Martelella endophytica: one gene and its partner. Each later gene encodes a partner of the first gene's protein in a complex. Links are inferred from orthologs where the notes say so. Each region holds a gene or a part of one and is shown in the gene's direction. Other genes may lie near its edges. The genes, in order: uvrB and TM49_RS20165.

What was found.
Region 2: the proteins of uvrB (region 1) and TM49_RS20165 are in contact, whole or in part, in a crystal structure (PDB 7EGT), measured with the Thermus thermophilus proteins. The link is inferred for Martelella endophytica from one-to-one orthologs. Residues at the interface, in WP_096411307.1 of Thermus thermophilus: Glu23, Leu25, Arg26, Asp27, Gly28, Glu29, Arg30, Phe31, Arg55, Glu326, Asp327, Phe328, Glu379, Ser382, Gln383, His398, Gly400, Arg401; in WP_096412145.1 of Thermus thermophilus: His654, Arg656, Phe657, Gln666, Asp668, Glu669, Lys680, Arg681, Leu682, Ser683, Lys685, Tyr686, Ala687.

What each region holds. Positions count from the first base shown.
Region 1 is NZ_CP010803.1:3,644,918-3,654,786, forward strand. The notes cover bases 2,444-5,743. They hold uvrB (excinuclease ABC subunit UvrB), read left to right. Parts: upstream 2,444-2,786; coding sequence 2,787-5,543; downstream 5,544-5,743. Other genes in these bases: TM49_RS16730 (DMT family protein), read right to left, coding at 2,444-2,629; TM49_RS16740 (2OG-Fe(II) oxygenase), read left to right, coding at 5,667-5,743. In the rest of the region: TM49_RS16720 (DUF1501 domain-containing protein), read right to left, coding at 1-707; TM49_RS16725 (DUF1800 domain-containing protein), read right to left, coding at 719-2,095; more of TM49_RS16730, read right to left, coding at 2,276-2,443; more of TM49_RS16740, read left to right, coding at 5,744-6,326; TM49_RS16745 (mitochondrial fission ELM1 family protein), read right to left, coding at 6,417-7,358; TM49_RS16750 (AraC family transcriptional regulator), read right to left, coding at 7,795-8,676; TM49_RS16755 (SDR family NAD(P)-dependent oxidoreductase), read left to right, coding at 8,790-9,530. UniProt on the Escherichia coli protein: The UvrABC repair system catalyzes the recognition and processing of DNA lesions. A damage recognition complex composed of 2 UvrA and 2 UvrB subunits scans DNA for abnormalities.
Region 2 is NZ_CP010803.1:4,333,545-4,343,209, forward strand. Bases 2,213-5,308 are described here. They hold TM49_RS20165 (ATP-dependent helicase), read left to right. Parts: upstream 2,213-2,590; coding sequence 2,591-5,026; downstream 5,027-5,308. Other genes in these bases: TM49_RS20160 (efflux RND transporter periplasmic adaptor subunit), read right to left, coding at 2,213-2,324; TM49_RS22795 (sensor domain-containing protein), read left to right, coding at 5,307-5,308. Outside these bases: TM49_RS20155 (efflux RND transporter permease subunit), read right to left, coding at 1-1,176; more of TM49_RS20160, read right to left, coding at 1,173-2,212; more of TM49_RS22795, read left to right, coding at 5,309-7,589; pncA (bifunctional nicotinamidase/pyrazinamidase), read left to right, coding at 7,660-8,292; TM49_RS20180 (substrate-binding domain-containing protein), read right to left, coding at 8,332-9,387; TM49_RS20185 (FGGY-family carbohydrate kinase), read right to left, coding at 9,603-9,665. UniProt on the Escherichia coli protein: A helicase with DNA-dependent ATPase activity. Unwinds DNA duplexes with 3'-5' polarity. Translocates on single-stranded DNA with 3'-5' polarity. Initiates unwinding more efficiently from a nicked substrate than double-stranded DNA.

The sequences.
Region 1 (9,869 bases):
AAGCCGCCGGCGAGCCTAGCGAGCCCTTCGGTCGAGGCCGCGATACTGGCGCCGCTGAAGATCGCTTCGCTGCTCATGTCGGCATTGCGGGCCTGCTGGAAGGCCTTGGCGAAGGCATCGTCTTTCGAATAGAGCGCCTCGAAGAACAGAAGCTCATCCGCCGAGATCGGGATATCGTCCTTCGGCGACCAGATTTCCGCCGGATAATCGCCCTGCAGTATCAGGTCGGAGTCGGAGGTGACGTCGATAGCGCGAAGCTGTTCGCTACCCATCATGCCGATCGCGCGATTGAGCCAGCCATCGCGGCCGGCATGGCCGTTGCCGCCGGTCTCCAGAATGTCCTGGCCATCGAAATGGCTGCGGGCATCGCGGTAGGGCGTCGACACGGCGTGGACGAATGAGAGTTCGCCCGCCTTCCACAGCGGATAGAGATCGGCCGCGGCCGGGTTGAGTCCGAAACGGCCATCGAGATCGAGAAGGCCGGTATCGGGCGTCAGCGCCAGATCGGGACGCAGCCCGCGAAAGGCCGGATCGCCATAGGGCTGGACGAGATCGAGCCCGTCCATGGCGCCACGCAGAACGATCGCGACGAAGCGGTTCTCGCCATTGCCGCGGGCAAGCGCGAAGCTGGTCATCAGCGGCATGGCCGCCAGGCTGCAGGCACCACCGAGAAACAGGCGCCGTGTGGGATTGAAATCAATCGACATGCTGTCACCGCCTATCTGAGATTGAATTCGGGAGAAGCGAGCACGAGCGTCATCGCCGAAACCCGGTTCGGCGCCCGTTTCACCAGCGTTCTGGTATTATCGGAAAGCAGCGGACCGAGCGCCTGTTCGGCAAAGGCCTGCGGCTCCTGTTCCTTGTCGGCGAACCAGTTGATCAGCCGCCGCGCGGCGACGATCCGTCCGGCCAACTGATGGCCGTTCACCCAGCTCGCCCGACCGGCCTCGAAGCCCTCCGGGCTCGGCGGGTCCCAGACGGGCTGGCCGAGTGTGTTCAGCGTATAGTTGACACCCCTGCCGCGCTTGTCATCGGTGGTCAGGGCACGACCATCGACATTCAGGGCCCGCAGACAGGAGACGACATAGTCAAAGGGCTGCTTGACGTTGCAGGGCGCAAGCGTGAAGGCCTGCGGCGCCTCCAGCATGGTGGCGTAGACGGCGGCGAGGTCGCCATCCGTGCGCTTCCAGGTTTCTTCCATGGCGGCAACGACGTCTTCCGGGGCGTCCTCGTCGATGAAGTAGCTGGCAAGCTTGGTGCTGATATAGCGCGCCGTCTCCGGCCGGACCGCAAGGTCGTTCAGGAAATCATCGACATCCGAAATCTGGCGGGTATCGCCACCATAGGTCTTGCCGAGAATGGTGAAGGTGCCCGGCTCGGCGCGCTTGGCGTCGAAGACGGTCTTCGCGTCGGGGCGGTCAAGGGTGAGACCGGTCAGCAGGTAGGAGGCCTGACGCACGTCTGTCTGGGTATAGCCTGATCCGGCGCCAACCGTGTGCAGTTCGAGCAGTTCGCGCCCGTGATTCTCGTTGAGACCCAGCTTCTTATTGCGTTCCGCACGCACCGAATGCGGGCCGACCGAACGGAACTGATCGAGATAGGTGATCATCGCCGGATGCAGCGTGGCTTCGGTCAGAAGCGCGCCGAACGTCGAGGTCATGTTGGGGCGGATCGCTTCGGCTTCGTAAAGCGGCGTCATCAGCCGCATATCATCGGTCTTGCGGAACGAAACGGAGAAATGATCGGTCCAGAAGCTGGCCAGACGCTCATCGAAGCCATAGGGAGACGCCGCGGCTTGCGCGATGCGCGCGATCTGATCCGCCTGAAAGGCCTTTGCCGCCGACTGGCGAAGCTTCTTCATTTCCGCCATGCGGGCTTCGCCCTCATAGGCCTTGCTGATCGCACTGCGCTCGCTGAAATAATCGATCGCATGCTGGCGGCGGGCTTCGATCCCCTCCACCGGAAAGCCGGGCGCACCTTTGGTCGCCTGGCGAAGTGCGTTCTCGACCCCTGCGGGGTCATCGGGTGCCGTCTCGCCTGGACGAAGTCCATAGCCGAAACGCACCGCCGAAATTGCGGTTTGGCTTGATATCATCGTGCTCGACACATGGTTTCAGTGAAAATGCCGGGGCAAGACCGGACGCCGAGGCGAGTACTGAAGAAATGGCCGGTTCTGCAACTCCCACGACTTTATATGCCCCAACAATGTGGACAAAATGTCGCAGGAATTGGTCCGTTCGATGACGTTTACCAAAGACAGTCCGCGAGACCAGCCTCAGGCACGGAAGATGAACGCGGCCCCTGCGGCGATCAGGGCGAAGCCGATCAGATGGTTGAAGGTCAGCGACTCCTTAAGCCAGAAAACCGAAAAGCCCGTGAACACGGTGAGCGTGATCACCTCCTGGATGGTCTTGAGCTGGGCCGTGGAGTAGACGGCAACACCGATCCGGTTGGCAGGTACGGCCAGGCAATATTCGAAGAAGGCGATCCCCCAGCTCGTGAGGATCACGATCACGAGCGGCGCGCCGCGGAACTTCAGATGCCCATACCAGGCAAATGTCATGAACACGTTCGAGCAGACCAGCATCAGCACCGGCCAGGCGGCCGCGGGCGAAAACGAAGCAGGCATCAATGATCTCCGTGGAAACCGGCCCCAGCCGGATGCGCGTTCTTACAGCATGCCGAGCGGCCACGCACGCGATTTGACACCCGCACATGTTCTATTTTTGTTCACAATTCGGGTTGCCCTCTTTTCTTTTAGCTGCAACCTCTCCATATTCGCACCCATGGCCAGATCACCCAGAAAATCCCAGCAAAAGCCAGGTTTCGAAGAAGCGCCGCAGGCTCCCTTCGAGGGCAAGCCCTATGACGGCTCGATGAACGACTGGCTCGAAAATCTCGAACGCGAGGCCGAGGCGGAAACCGTCGAGAGCCAGCGCAAGCTCGCCTCCAAGGCCGGCAAGCACCGCCGCAAGGCGGCTGAAGGCGGCGGCACAACCGCCGGCCGCACATCGCGCGGCGTTTCGATCGGCGGCTCCTCCGATCCGGCAACCCGCGCCGCAGCCGGCCTCAACCCGGTTGCCGGTGTCGATGTTTCGCTTGAGGATGCCAAGAACCTCGCGCCCGGCGCCGTGACCGCCACGGTCGATGCCTTGTCGAAACTGATCGAGAGCGGCAATCCGCTGTTCAAGGACGGCAAGATCTGGACACCGCACCGGCCGGAACGACCGCAGAAGTCCGAGGGCGGCATCGCCATCGACATGGTGACCGAATACAAGCCTTCCGGCGACCAGCCGACAGCCATCGCCGATCTGGTCGAAGGGCTGAATTCCGGCGATCGCAGCCAGGTGCTGCTCGGCGTCACCGGTTCGGGCAAGACCTTCACCATGGCCAAGGTCATCGAGGCGACGCAGCGCCCTGCCCTCATTCTGGCGCCGAACAAGACGCTCGCGGCCCAGCTCTATTCGGAATTCAAGAACTTCTTCCCGAACAACGCGGTCGAGTATTTCGTCTCCTACTACGACTACTATCAGCCGGAAGCCTACGTGCCGCGCTCCGACACCTATATCGAGAAGGAATCCTCGATCAACGAGCAGATCGACCGGATGCGCCACGCCGCGACCCGCGCCATCCTCGAGCGCGACGACTGCATCATCATCGCCTCGGTCTCCTGTATCTACGGTATCGGTTCCGTCGAGACCTACACCGCCATGACCTTCCAGATGGAGGTTGGCGATACGCTCGACCAGCGTCAGCTTCTCGCCGACCTTGTCGCCCAGCAATACAAGCGACGTGACATGGACTTCCAGCGCGGCTCCTTCCGCGTGCGCGGGGATACGATCGAAATCTTCCCCGCCCACCTTGAGGATGCGGCCTGGCGCATCTCCATGTTTGGTGATGAGATCGACGCCATCACCGAGTTCGATCCGCTGACCGGCCAGAAGACCGGCGACCTGAAATCGGTGAAGATCTACGCCAATTCGCACTATGTCACCCCGCGCCCGACCCTCAACGCGGCAATCAAGTCGATAAAAGATGAGTTGAAGGGACGCCTTCAAGAGCTTGAAAAGGCAGGGCGTCTTTTGGAAGCCCAGCGCCTTGAGCAGCGCACCCGCTTCGACATCGAGATGATGGAGGCAACCGGCTCCTGCCCCGGCATCGAGAACTATTCGCGCTATCTCACCGGCCGCAAGCCGGGCGAGCCGCCCCCGACCCTTTTCGAATATATCCCCGATGACGCGCTGATCTTCATCGACGAAAGCCACGTCACCATTCCGCAGATCGGCGGCATGTATCGCGGCGACTTCCGGCGCAAGGCGACGCTCGCCGAATACGGCTTCCGCCTGCCCTCCTGCATGGACAACCGGCCACTGCGCTTCGAGGAATGGGACGCGATGCGCCCGGACACGATTGCTGTTTCGGCAACGCCGGGCGGCTGGGAAATGGAACAGGCGGGCGGCGTCTTCGCCGAACAGGTCATCCGCCCGACAGGCCTGATCGACCCGCCCGTCGAGGTGCGCTCGGCCAAGACCCAGGTCGACGACGTACTGTCCGAAATCCGCGAGGTTTCACTCAAGGGCTACCGTACGCTGGTGACGGTGCTGACCAAGCGCATGGCCGAGGACCTGACCGAATACCTGCATGAACAGGGCATCCGCGTGCGCTACATGCATTCCGACATCGACACGCTGGAGCGCATCGAGATCATTCGCGACCTGCGGCTCGGCGCCTTCGACGTGCTCGTCGGCATCAACCTGCTGCGCGAGGGCCTCGACATTCCCGAATGCGGCTTCGTCGCGATCCTCGACGCCGACAAGGAAGGTTTTTTGCGCTCGGAGACGTCCCTTATCCAGACCATCGGCCGTGCGGCCCGTAACGTCGATGGCCAGGTCATCCTTTATGCCGACCAGATCACCGGCTCGATGCAGCGCGCGATGGAAGAGACCAGCCGCCGCCGCGAAAAGCAGCTGACCTATAACGAAGAACACGGCATTACCCCGGAATCGGTGAAGGCGAAGATCTCCGACATCCTCGACTCGGTCTACGAAAAGGACCATGTCCGCGCCGACATCGGCACCAAGGGTGGCAAGGGCTTCGCCAAGGACGGCCATCTCGTCGGCAACAATCTTGCAGCCCATCTGGAGGCGCTCGAAAAGCAGATGCGCGATGCAGCCGCCGACCTCGATTTCGAAGCGGCCGCCCGCATCCGCGACGAGATCAAGCGCCTCAAGGCAGCAGAGCTTGAAGGCATGGACGACAAGCTCGAGCGCCAGGAATCCCGAGAGGCCGAGAGCGCGCCGAAATCGGAAGGCTATTTCGCCAAGCCCGACCTCGATTCGATGGGCCCCGGCACGGATATGGCGAAACCGCTGTTCCGCAAGAACGACCTCGACGAGATGACCGTTGGCCGCACCGAGAAGCCGCTCGGCGGCGACGCCAAGCCGGTGCAGCGCGGCAAGATCGGAACGGGTTCCTATGAGGATCCGGCTGAACAGAAGCGCCGCAGCCGCCGCAAGGGCAAGACCGGCCGGCCGGGGTCTTGAGCTCCCCCCAGCCGAAAAACACTACTTTAGATTATATCTTATCCACTCCTAGTTGTAAAATACTATAGGTGTGCTATTTTTATACCGCTTACTTAAACGGGTATCGTTTTATGGCGGGCGGATATGATCGATGATCTCTTGGCAATCAGTGCATCTCTTGGCGCTGCATTCGCGCAGGCGCAAAAGGTTACGGAGCCATACGACCACTGGCTGCTTAGCAAGCTTTTCCCGACGCATATCCTGCAGCAGTTGCAGACAATGGCCGCGCCTGCCCCTGGTCCGCAACTGCTCTCCGGAACACGGGAATCCAACAACGAGACGCGGTATTACCTGAATGCCGAGAGCAACAGGAAACACCGTTTCTGCGCCGCCGTGTCCGCAGCATTTCAGACGATGACCGTTGTTACAGGGATCGAGCAGATGACCGGCGCCCACCTGGAGGGGTCATATCTGCGGATCGAATACGCGCAGGATAGCGATGGCTTCTGGCTGGTGCCGCATACGGATATCGGCGCAAAACTGTTCACGCTCCTGATCTATCTTTCCGGGGAAGACGAGCAGCTCGGCACGGATATTTACAGCGCTCGCGACGCCTGGGCCGGGCGGACACCCTTCGCGCCCAATCTTGGCCTTGCCTTCGTTCCCTCCGACAAGACATGGCACGGCTTTGAAAAGCGACCGATCCGGGGCATCCGCAAAACCCTGATCGTCAACTACGTGAAGCCGGAATGGCGCGCGCGCGATCAGCTAGCCTTTCCGGATCAGCCCGTGACATCCCGTTAGCGCAACTCCGGAAGATGTGGAAGCCGGTCGCAATAGCGCCATATCAGTGCGACAGAGCGCTTTCGCATCATTGGGAAAAGCGAAATCGCTTCAGGCCTTGGTAGCGCGCTCCCGCATCGCTTGCTGAATGGCCTCTGCGATCAAGGCCGTTGCATCGACAGGCTCGTAGCTGTAGGGCGCAAGCGAGCCAGAGAACGGCCTGACCAGGCCATCGGCCTCCAGCTTGGCAAGAAACCGGGCCAGTTTCGGGTTGAGCCCTTCGGTGATGACCGGAAACACCGGCTTGCCGGTGAAAAGCGCCTCGCTGACCATATTGTGCGAGTCCGCGGTCACCGCCAGCATGTCGCAAAACCCGAGCAGAGCCCGATAGGGATTGTCCTCTTCGGGCGACCAGATCCAGTGCGGAAAGCCGGCAAGCCTGGCCCGGAGCGCGGTCATCACGTCCTCCGGCGTGCGTCGCGACTGGGTGACGATGATGCTTCCACTTTCCGCCTTCGCGTGATCGACCTCCCTGAGAAACCGCTCGAGCGCCGCCCGTCGGTCGCGCGCACGCGCGACCGGGTCTCCGATCAGCAGCCCGAGGCGCGGTGCAGGCAGCGCGTCCCAAGCAGCCGGCCTGTTGGCCGCAGCTTCGGCGAGCGCCTCCTGCGTCAGCGGATGCGGCCCGGTGTCGCTCACCAGCACATTGTCGCCCCTCAGCCGGTCATGCCGCGGCACCCAGATGAGATCGGCGGCCGACGAGCCGGTATGCGGATCCTTCAGGAAAACGGTAAATGTCCTGCCCCCGGACGCGGCCTTGATCGCCTTCAGATACGCCACCATCCGCCGGCCGGTCGCGATCGCGAGATCCGGAAACGGCGGCGCGATCGGGCTAGAGGCGCTGTCGGGCCGATGTGCCGGCGGCACAGGTCCCCAGGGCATGAACCATTCCCAAGGCTTGCCCGGCCGGATCGTCCGCTCCTCGGCATCGACACCAAGCCTGTTGGCGACCCCAAGGCACTGCACCCGATCCCCCATCTTCCCGTCGGTCAATATCCAGACTCGCAACGCCAAACCTCGCTTGTCAGCACCAACACCCCAGCCGCCCTCGTTTCTGCCGCGCCCCACCCGCACAGTCAATCGCCTGCCGGCCGCAAACCGAAACGTTGAACGGGGTACGAGCCGCTGAGGGCTTAGTGCTAGTGTTGTCGAGACGAGACGTACAACGGTGATTTCCGCAATGTTTTCAATCCACCAGATGGACCACTACGGCGAATTTCGATCTTAGCGTTTTCAATGACTTAGCGGCAGCCTGCCCCATGCTAAAGATCTCTCGCCCAAGAGTTGCCCTGGCTTAGCCCCACCCGGCAGCAGCCTGATCACCGATCAAAGTTCCAGGGATGAGGAACGAGAGCTTCCCGATGGAAATTCCACTTGAGTTTCCCACAAGTGGCAAGCTTTGACGCGGGGGCATGATGTCAACCTGGGCCTATGGACTCAAATCGGCGCTCGGCGCGCTACCGAACTTCGCCTTGTACTCTCGACTGAACTGCGACGGGCTCTGATAGCCGACCTCATAGGCAACGCTTGCAACGCTGGCGCCGCCGGCGCTCAGAAGCTTCCGCGCCTCCAGAAGGCGCATCTGCCTCTGGAAGGCAAGCGGGCTATAACCGGTCACAGCTTTGAAATGCCGGTGAAACGACGTGACGCTCATGCCAGCGGACGCCGCCAGGTCAGAGATAGCGACGGGCGCATTGTTGTTGACGCCAAGCCAGTCGGCCGCGGCCTTGATCTGGCGTCCGCGTTCATCGCGTTCAACGACCTGGCGCAGCGTGCTCCCCATCGGCCCCTGCAGTAGCCGATAGTAAAGCTCGCGTTCATAAAGCGGTGCGAGCACGGCGATGTCATCCGGCGTGTTCACTAACCCAACGAGACGCACGAACGCCTTGCCAACCACGCCACTCAGATCGTCCGCCGCAACAGCGCAGCTCCAGCGCTCCTCTTGCCGCGGCATATCGAGCGCGACACGGGCGAGACGGTCTATATCCAGATGCAGGCTGATGCCGACATAGGGAAGTTCGCGGGTCGCGCCTGTCAACTCGTGCGAATATGGAAGACCAAAGGAAGACGCAGCCGACGCGCCGGGCCGAAGCTCAAACCGGTTGGCGCCCATGGTCAGAACTTTGGTGCCGCGCAGGACAACATAAAACATCGGCTCAAAGACCGCCGATATCTTTGAGGTATCCGAAGTGCTTGCCCACACAGTCAGGCGCGGAACGGGTGTCGCGCGCCCTACCGGTCCCGGTAACGAGGCTATGTAAGGTGCCACATCTGTGAGTAGGCGTTGCTTGGTAGTTTCGATGTCGATCATCGGCCATATATAGGATCACGACAGGATCAGGCAAATGTTTGGCACCATCGTCGATGGTATCCGTCCCTTTTCTCGCTACTTATTCGGCAACTTTGGTAGAAAAGGACAAGACCATGATTGAGTTGACTGGAAAACGTACGCTGGTGACGGGCGGCTCGCGCGGGATCGGCGCTGCAATTGCCCAGGTTCTGGCGGAAAATGGAGCAGACGTCGCCTTCACCTATCAGCATTCGGGAGAAAAGGCGGATGAGGTCGCAAAGTCGATCCGCAAAATCGGACGACAAGCACTCGCCGTCCAGGCGGACAGTGCGGACCCGGCGGCGATAACCCGCTCGGTGGAAGAAGCTGTCGCTGCTCTTGGGGGACTTGACATCCTTGTGAACAGCGCAGCGAAGGGGCACTGGGGCATGACAGCGGACCTCGACCCGGATGAGTATCAGGCCGTAATGGATACCAACGTCCGCGCGCCGGTGTTCTACGCCAAGGCCGTCATCCCTCACCTTGGCGAAGGTGGGCGCATCATCAACATCGGCTCGGGTCTGGGCGAACGCGTTCCCTTCCCCGGCATCACGACCTACGCGACGTCCAAGGCAGCCCTGACATCCTTCACGCGCGGACTGGCACGCGAGCTTGGACCCAGCGGCATAACAGTCAATCTGGTGCAGCCCGGTTCGGTCAACACTGACGCGAATCCATCAGACGGCGAAAGCGCTGAAATGCAGAAAAGCATGATACCGCTCGGGCGATACGCCGAACCACGCGAGATCGCCAACGTCGTGGTCTTTCTCGCAAGCCCTGCCGCGAGCATAGTCACGGGTGCCGTTATCCTCGCCGACGGCGGCGCGCTCGCCTGACGGGGCGGCAGCCGGCATTTCAAGCGTGACTGGAAGAGATCAAGATAGGGCACCTCCAACACGCAGATGTGCCTTAGCAAGAGGTTCGGTGAAGCCGACCCTCTTGCTTCGATTATGCACCTGCCTCCAGCCAGTGCAGAAAGGCTACAAACGCGATTGAAGCTCTTTCCGCGTGCGGGCGGATGGCGATCCGGTCGCCCGTCTGCATGGCAACGGAATCACCGACCTAACATAAATGTGTTTTGAATTCGGGGCAGCGCTTCGCCATCTGAATGGCCAACGGTGAAGAAGGAATTCAACCTAGTTTGAACGTGTCTCTGCCTCTTCACCGCCCCTCAG
Region 2 (9,665 bases), 690 kb from region 1 along the record:
CAGCGTGATCGCCGGGATGATCGTTGCCCGCCAGTCGCGCAGGAACAGATAGATGATCGCGACGACGATGAGCGAAGCCAGGATCAGCGAGCGGACCACCTCATCGATGGAACCGGCGATGAAGACAGCGTCATCGCTCGAAATCTGGATCTCGGTGCCTTCCGGCAGCGTCTCGGACAGCTCGCTGACGACCCGGTGCACGCCCTGGGAAATCTCCAGCGTGTTCGATCGCGCCTGCCGGATGATACCGAGGCCGATGCCCGGCTGGCCATTGTAGCGCAGCGCCGTGGCCGCGGTGTCAGGGCCGAAGATGACGGTCGCGACATCGCCGAGCCGGACATTGTCGGCGATGATCAGGTCCTTGAACGCTTCCGGCGTGGTGACGTCGGCGGTCGCGCGCACGGAGAGGTCCTGTGTGGTCGAGGTGAGAGAGCCGGCCGGAACGTCCCAAGAGACGTCCGAGAGCGCGGAAGCGAGGTCCGCAACCGTCAGGCCGCGACTGGCAAGGGCGGCCTGATTGATGTCGATGCGGAAGATCTTGTCACGGTCACCGTAGACCTCGATGTCGGCCACGCCCGGCACGGCGGCAAGGCGGTCCTCGACCTCGTCGGAAACGAGCTTTGTCAGGTCGTCGATATTCATCGTTGTGGAGGTGACGGCAAGACGGAGGACGGGCTGCGAATCCGAATCCGCCTTGACGATGCGCGGCTCATCGGCATCGTCGGGCAACTGGCCCTCAACGCGGCCGACCGCATCGCGGACATCCATCGATGCGACGTTGACGTCGGTGTCCTTGCTGAACTCCAGCGTCACCCGGCTTGAGCCGGTCTGCGATCGCGACGACATTGACTGCAGGCCCGAGACGCGGGCAACGGCACCTTCGATCACCGAGGTGATCTCCCGGTCGACCGTCTCCGGCGAGGCGCCCGAGAAGCTGGTGCGCACCGTGATGACCGGCTGGTCGACATCGGGGAGCTCGCGAACCTCGACGCCGAAATAGGCGGCCAGGCCGGCCACGACGATCAGCGCATTGAAAACCAACGCCAGGATCGGCCGGCGCACGAAGAGCGCGGTGAAGCCGTGTTCGGTGGCATAGTCCGCGGAGGTTTCCTCACCGGGCGCTACGCCGGGGTTCTCGCTGTCACCGGAGACGGAAGGCTCGTCGTCGCGGCTCATGAGCGGGTCCCCCCGGCTCCGGCCATTTCCTCAGTCGCTGCCGAATTGGCAGGCGTTACGGCAACGCCTTCGCTCAGCCGCTGGATGCCCTCGGTGATCACCATGTCGCCGGGCTTAAGCTCGGCATCGACCAGAACCACGTCCGGGTTGCGCTGGATGATGCGCACGCGCTGCTTGGTCGCCTTGCCGTCGACGAGCTGCCACACAAAGGAGCCGGTGCTGTCCCACTGGACAGCCAGCGGATCAACGCCGGGATACTGGTCGCCGGGAAAATGCATGTTGACCTCGAAGGACATGCCGGCGCGAAGCGCGTCATCGTCGTTTGCGATGCTGGCGCGCACCATGAAGGTACGGCTTGCCGCATCGATGCGGTTGTCGACCGCCGAAACCTCGCCGTCAAAACGCATCTGCGGCGCAGAAACGAGGCTTGCCTCGACAGCCTGCCCGGCCTTTACGGAGGCGGCAAACCGTTCCGGCACGGCGAAATCGACGAGGATGGAAGACCGGTCATCGATCGTCACGATCTCGGAGGTCGTGGTGACATAGTCGCCGACATTGGCGTCGACGATGCCGGCAACACCTGAGATCGGAGCAACGATCTCGCGCCGCGACAGGGCAAGCTCTGCATTCTGCAGGTCGAGTTCGGCGGATTTCTCGGCAATCTCGGCGTTATAGACTTCGGTTTCGGAGATCGACGACTTGATCTTGCGGTTGACCTGAGCCTGACGAGCCGCACTTTCGAGCGCGACCTTCGCCTGGTCGCGGGCAAGCGTTTGCTCGCGGTTATCGAGCCGCACCAGAACCTCGCCCTTCTCCACCTCCTCGCCGGAGCCGATCAGGATTTCCGTGATGGTGCCGGCCTCTTCGGGCTTCAGCGTCACGGTCTGCTCGGCCTCGCCGTCGCCGATCGCGCTTAGCTCGTCATTGAGCGTTCCGGTGGTCACCGGCGCGGTAACGACCGCGATGCCCGCGCCACCAAAACCGCCACGGCCGCCACCGCCCGGAGTGCGCGGCGCTTCACTCGCCGTATTTTCAACGAGCCCGGCGCTCGCCAACAATGCGCGGCCGTCAGGCGCCAGCAGAAGCCAGGCTCCGGCCCCCACGGCCAGAACACCAAGACTGACGGCAGCCTGTTTGTATAGACGCATTGATAACCCCGGCTAGACCTGACGCAATGACTTGAAAAGAAAGCGCATACGGAAACGTTGCAGGCTTCGAGTATCCTGATCGGTTTGCGATCTGCAAGCGTCTAATCCCAACCTCTCCAAATTGTAATGTAACCTGGAGTTCAGTGGCTACTCCGGTCCCGCAATGCCGCGCGGGGTCGGGTCCGATATGCAAATGTTCCTATTTTATTCATGTTTGCCGGTATCATCTCTTTGCCTTTTGCAGGTGAGCCACTAAATTGGCATCCATGAATCAGGGCCACGACGACATTCCGTTTTTCGACGACGACGAACCGACGCCGCGCCAGCCGGCAGCCTCGGCCGCCGGCTCCATTGCTGCGCGTGCCATGGCGGCCCGGCGGGCGCCGGAAGCGCCGGACTATCTGATCGGGCTGAACCCCGAACAGCGCGACGCCGTGGAGACGACCGAAGGCCCGCTGCTGGTGCTGGCAGGAGCCGGAACCGGCAAGACGCGGGTGCTGACCACCCGCATTGCCCATATCCTCGCCTCCGGTCGCGCCTATCCGAGCCAGATCCTCGCCGTCACCTTCACCAACAAGGCAGCGCGTGAGATGAAGGAGCGCATCGGCGTGCTTGTCGGCGGCGCCGTCGAGGGCATGCCGTGGCTCGGCACCTTCCACTCCATCGGCGTGAAGCTTCTGCGCCGCCATGCCGAGCTTGCCGGCCTGAGGTCGGATTTTACCATCCTCGACACCGACGACGTGATCCGCCTCATCAAGCAGCTCATCCAGGCCGAAGAGCTTGATGACAAGCGTTGGCCGGCGCGGCAGTTTGCCTCGATGATCGACGGCTGGAAGAACAAGGGGCTGACGCCCGAGCTGATCCCGGAAGGCGACGCCCGCGCTTTCGCCAATGGCCGCGGTCGGCAGCTCTATCAGGCCTATCAGGACCGGCTGAAGACGCTCAACGCCTGCGATTTCGGCGACCTGCTGCTGCATCCGATCCGGCTGTTTCGCGAAAATCCGGACGTGCTCAAGGAATACCATCGCCGCTTCCGCTACATTCTGGTGGACGAGTATCAGGACACCAACACCGCGCAGTACATGTGGCTGAGGCTTCTCGCCCAGCGTCCCGCCGGCGAGACCGTCAATCTTTGCTGCGTCGGCGACGACGACCAGTCTATCTATGGCTGGCGTGGCGCCGAGGTCGACAACATCCTGCGCTTCGAGAAGGATTTTGCCGGCGCCAAGGTGATCCGGCTTGAGCGCAACTACCGCTCGACAGCCCATATTTTGGGTGCTGCCGGCAACCTGATCGCCCATAATGACGGCCGCCTCGGCAAGACACTGTTTACCGACCGCTCCGACCCCGAAGACGACAAGGTTCAGGTCCACGCCTCCTGGGATTCCGAAGAGGAAGCCCGTGCGATCGGCGAGGAGATCGAGCAGTATCAGAAGAAGGGCGAAGCGCTGAACGACATGGCGATCCTCGTGCGTGCCTCTTTCCAGATGCGCGAATTCGAGGACCGGTTCGTCACCCTCGGCCTCAATTACCGCGTCATCGGCGGCCCGCGCTTTTATGAGCGCCTGGAGATCCGCGACGCCATGACCTTCTTCCGGCTCACCTGCCAGCCGGCCGACGACCTGGCGCTGGAGCGCATCATCAACACCCCGAAACGCGGGCTCGGTGATCAAAGCGTGCGCAAGATCCACGACTATGCGCGCTCCCGCAACATTCCGATGCTCGCCGCCGCCCGCGAGATGATCGACACCGACGAGTTGAAGCCGAAACCGCGCAAGGCGCTGTTCGACGTCGTGACCCAGTTCACCCGCTGGCAGGAACTGCTGGAGACCACGCCGCACACCGAACTTGCCGAGCAGATCCTCGACGAGAGCGGCTATACCGAGATGTGGCAGAACGACCGTTCTGCCGAGGCCCCCGGCCGGCTCGAAAACCTCAAGGAGCTGATCCGCTCCATGGAGGGGTTCGAAAGCATGCGCGGCTTCCTCGAACACGTCTCGCTGGTCATGGATGCCGACCAGAACGAGGACATGGATGCCGTCTCGATCATGACGCTGCATTCGGCCAAGGGACTGGAGTTCAAGACCGTGTTCCTGCCGGGCTGGGAGGAAGGCCTCTTCCCGCATCAGCGGGCACTTGATGAATCCGGCCGCGCCGGGCTGGAGGAGGAACGCCGCCTCGCCTATGTCGGCATCACCCGCGCCAAGCGGAACTGCCACATCTGGTTCGTCTCCAACCGCCGCATTCACGGGCTCTGGCAATCGACCATGCCGTCGCGCTTCCTGGATGAATTGCCGGAGGCGCATGTCGAAGTGGGCGAGACGGAGGTCTCCTATGGAGGCTACGGCCAGTCGCGCTTCGATCGCGCCGAGCCGTTTTCCAACACCTATGCCACGCCGGGCTGGAAACGGGCCCAGCAGAACAGCAACGACGCCACCCGCGACAACTGGGGCAGCCGCTCCGGCCACGCGGTCGAGCGCATCGGCTATGGCGAGAGCGGACCGCGCGGACGCACGATCGAGGGCGAGCTTGTGGCGCGCAGCACCGAGGAAACGCCATCCCGCTTTTCCATCGGCGACCGCGTCTTCCACATGAAGTTCGGCAACGGCAATATCGTGGAGATAGAGGGCAACAAGCTTACTATCGACTTCGACAAGGCCGGGCGGAAAAGAGTCCTCGACGGCTTCGTACAGCCTGTGTGAGCGCGCTGTTTGACGCGTTCAAATGAACAGGCAACGGCAGCGGAAAACCTTCGTTCGCGCAAAGTCTCATTCAGATCGCCACCGTATTGTTCCTACTTAATGGAACGATGACAATGTTAGTAACTTCTTGAAAATTTTCCCATGCTATCCGTTTGGTGATGATCGCGCTGTCTTCGATATCTCATCGACGTTCAGCTCGCGTTCACGGTGCGCAACAATAAATTACACCTAGATCTAGCAAAGATCATACTTCTTGAACGGGGCACATCACGAAATGCGAATGCCGGGGCAGACACTGGGGAACTGTGCGAAACTGGCTTTTGCATTCTGCCTTTTCATTGTTCTGTTTACCGACCCGGCCTCTTCGCAGACCGACAGGAAAGCCTTTCCCCTGCCCGCCCTGTTCGAAAAAAGCCCGGTCGCGATGCTCGTGGTCGACCCCGGCAACGGACGCATCCTCGCGACCAATCCTGCGGCCCAGGCGCTCTATGGCTGGGACGCCAAGGCCTTCAGTCAGCTCTATATCTTCGATCTCAACCAGATGTCGCGCGAGCGGATCAACGACTATATCGAGCAGGTCATTTCAGATCAGAAACATGATTTCGTCGTGCCCCACCGTTTCGCCGACGGTTCCGTTCATGCCGTCAGGCTGTTGTCCTGGGCCACCGACTTCGACAATCGGCGCGCCCTTCTTTCGCTAGTCACCGAAGATGGGTCCCAGCCGGAAGCGGGCAAGCCGGCGGCGACCTATTCCAAAAACCTCGAGGATGCGGTGCGCGCCAAGTCGGCCGAGCTCGACCAGAGCTACAGCCTGCTGACACTCACCCTGAGCGTCGCGATCGCCGTCCTCGCGGCGATTGTCGTGCTGCTGGTGATCTTCGTTCTGCGCCGGCGGCATCTCGTGCGGGAACTCGCGCGCCAGCACCTGCTGCTGCGCGTCGTCATCGACGCCATACCGGACCAGATCTACTTCAAGCGGTCCGACGGCCGGCTTGCCGCCTGCAACCAGGCGGCCGCGGAGTTTGTCGGCAAGCCCGCCGAAATGATCATCGGCAAAACCGACGTCGAGATATTCGGAAACAGTAATGACGCCCTCTTGAAGCAGCAGGTGTTTTCCGAGATCGACAACGAGGAAGAATTCGTCAGTCAGGGCGAAGTCGCCAGTCCCACCGGCCGGAAATATGCGCTGGAAATGATCAAGGCGCCGGTGATCGACGCTGGCGGCGAGCGCCTCGGCACGGTCAATGTCTGGCGCGACATTTCCGAACGGCGGCAGATCGAGGCCCGGATTGAATCGCTCGCCTTCTACGACCCGCTGACCAAGCTCGCCAACCGCGCCAAGGCACACGACGTGCTGATCGGCTTCCTCGCCTCGCATCGCCAGCAAAATCAGTATCTGGCGCTGGTCATCTTTGATGTCGACAATTTCGCTGCCGTCAACTCGATCTTCGGCCACAATGTCGGCGACGGCCTTCTGCGCATCATCGGTACCCGGCTCAAAGACAATATCGGGGCCGGCAGCTTTGCGGCACGGCTTTCGAGCGATGAATTCCTGGTACTGCTCTCCGGCCTGGGCACCGATCCGGAGACCGCCCGCGAAAGGGCGCAGGCGAAACTCGAAGCGCTGATTGAGGCGCTTTCGCAGTTGGCGGTGATCAACACCAGCCACATCACGCCGAGCACCTGCGCCGGCGCCGTCATGGTCGGCGACGATGCGATGGGCGCGGAGGAAGTCCTGCGCCGAGCCGACCTCGCCATGCATGCCGCCAAGCGCAGGGGCCGTGGACAGCTCTCCTGGTTCGACAACAACATGGATGACGATCTCGTCGAGCGCTTCGATCTCGAAACCGCGCTCGGCCAGGCGCTTGCCAATGACGGCTTCCGCCTCTACCTCCAGCCCAAGGTCTATCTGAATACCTCGGAGCGCCATTTCGAGGTGCTACTCAGGCTGCAGCATCACGAACGCGGCACGATCAGCCCCGGCGGGTTCATCGACGTTGCCGAAAGCACCGGCATGATCGTCCCCATCGGCGCCTGGGTGCTGGAGGAAGCGGCGCAGCTCCTGTGCAAGCATCCAAATGTTCACCTCTCGGTCAATGTCTCGGTGCAGCAGCTCCTACAGGTCGAGTTCGTCGACGGACTAGCGGAGCTGCTGCAACGCTATCCCTTCGATCCCTCGCATCTGACGCTGGAAATGACCGAAAGCCTGATGATCGCGAATTTCGAGCTGGCATTGTCGCAGCTCCGGAAAATCCGTGCGCTCCGGGTGCGGCTGTCGATCGATGACTTCGGGACGGGCTATTCGGCGCTCGTCTATCTCAAGCAGCTGCCGATCGACGAGCTGAAGATCGACCAGACCTTCATTGCCGGCCTGCCAGACGAGAGCAATGACAGCTCGCTCGTCGAGCTCATCATCGCCACCGCCCATCACCTCGGCCTTTCGATCGTCGCCGAGGGCGTGGAAACGCCAGAGCAGGAGGCATGGCTGCGCGAGCGCGGTTGCGAATGCCTGCAGGGCTATCTTTTCGACGAGCCGCGCCCGGTCGCCTTCTATCTGTCCTGACGCCATTTCCACCCTTCACAAGCGCCGGTCCGCCGTGGCAATTTGCCGGTGACGCGAATGGAGATGTGTGATGAAGGCGCTGCTGCTTGTCGATATCCAGAACGGTTTCTGCCCGGGCGGCAATCTCGCCGTCGCAGAGGGTGATGCGGTGGTGCCGGTCGCCAACACGCTGATCGAGCGCGGCGGCTATGGCTTCGTCGTCGCCTCGCAGGACTGGCATCCCCCGGGGCATGGTTCCTTCGCCTCCTCTCATCCGGGCAAGGCGCCGTTCGAAGTGGGAGAGCTCGCCGGCAAGCCACAGATGATGTGGCCGGACCATTGCGTGCAGGGCACGGAAGACGCCGCCTTTCATCCCGACCTCAACGTCAGCGCCATCGACTATGTCCAGCGCAAGGGCGAAGACCCAGCCGTCGATTCCTATTCCGCCTTCCGCGACAACGACAAGAATGCCGTTACCGGCCTTGACGCAGTGCTGAAGGAAAAGAACGTGACGGTGCTCGATATCGTCGGGCTGGCGACGGATTATTGCGTCCGCTTTTCAGCGCTCGATGCCCGCGCCATGCTGCCGCACGCAACCGTCCGGCTGGTCACCGATGGTTGCCGCGGGATCACCGAAGAGGGCGTGACGGAAGCGCTTGCCGAAATGCGCGACGCCGGCGTCGAAATCATCAGCCTCGACGAGGCGCTTCACGACCACCGCTAACACCTGTCGCTAACAGGCCACCGAACACGTTCACCAGCATCAGACGGCTTCGTCGGGGTGCGGGAGGTTCCAGGTGCCAAGGCGCATGAGGTCGGCAGCGATCACCTTTCGGGGGGGCGGATCGGCCTTTTCTGCCTGCTTCTCCGCTTTGCCTTCCTTCATCTGCCGCCGCAGAGCGTCAAAGGCGGCGCGTGCCAACGCCTCTTCATCCTGACGCACGACGATGACGGGGTTGGGCAACAGCTCAAGAAAGCCGTCATAGTCGAAAGTGCCGACGATCAGATCGGCGGGCACGTTTCCCCTTTCGCGCTTGAGACGGCGCAGTGCGCCTTCAAGCACCAGCAGCGATGAACAGAGGATGGCCGGCGGCAGGTTGTCGGCGGCGAGCAGGCCTTCCATCATGCTTTCGCCGGCGGCGACGCTGTCGTGGCGCGCGGTCAGAACCCGCAGCTTGCGCTCGTCGATGCCGCTTGCCTTTCCCGCACCATAGAAGCCGGTCACACGGGCGCCGATGCTCGGATTGTCGGGATGGCCGCAGAGAAAGGCGATATCCTCAACGCCAGCGGCGACAATGCCTTCGGTCAGGAGCCGGGCATTCTCCTCGTGATTGCTGGCAATGGCCGGCGCTGCGTCACCCGGCCAGGCGCGGTCGATCAGAACGAGTGGGGTTGCCTTGGCGCGCTTGCGGGCGGCCTCGCGCGGGCGCGGCGTACAAGGGGCGAGCACCAGGCCGTCGACGCCACGGGCGACGAGGCTCGACAGTGCCCGCGCCTCGACCTCCGGATCCTCGGCGCTCGAGGTCGTCACCAGAACGAGGCCCTCGGCGCGGCAGAACTCTTCCAGATGGGCCATCACCCTTGCGAAGAAGGCATTGGCGATGTCGGGCGCGACGAAACCGACGGTCTGGCTCTGGCGCGTCTTCAGGCTGCGGGCGGTCTGGTTGATGGTGTAGCCGTGCTCGGCGACATAGGCGTTGATGGCGTTCTGCGCCCGTTCGCTGATGCGATATTCGTTGGCCCGTCCGCTCAGCACCATCGTGATGGTCGTGCGCGAATAGCCCGTCTCCTCAGCAATTTCGGCGATGGTCTTCGCCATGCTCTCCTCTTTCTCCCCGGCCGATGGACCGGAGACAGCCCATGAGCCACGAATTTGCTGCGGCTCAAAAGCGAAATTTCAACGGAATCACAGGATTCCGCCCCCGAGATGCGGCGGCCCTCCAAGCCGCCCTGCCAGCAGCGGCGATGGGGCGAGGCAGAAATGCCCGCGCGCCCATCGCCACCGCAGCGGTTCCCTTGGGAGGATGGGAACCCTTAGTCCTGCATCAGGGCGCGGATCTTGCGATCGGCGTCCTGCAGCATGGCAAAAGCCTCGAA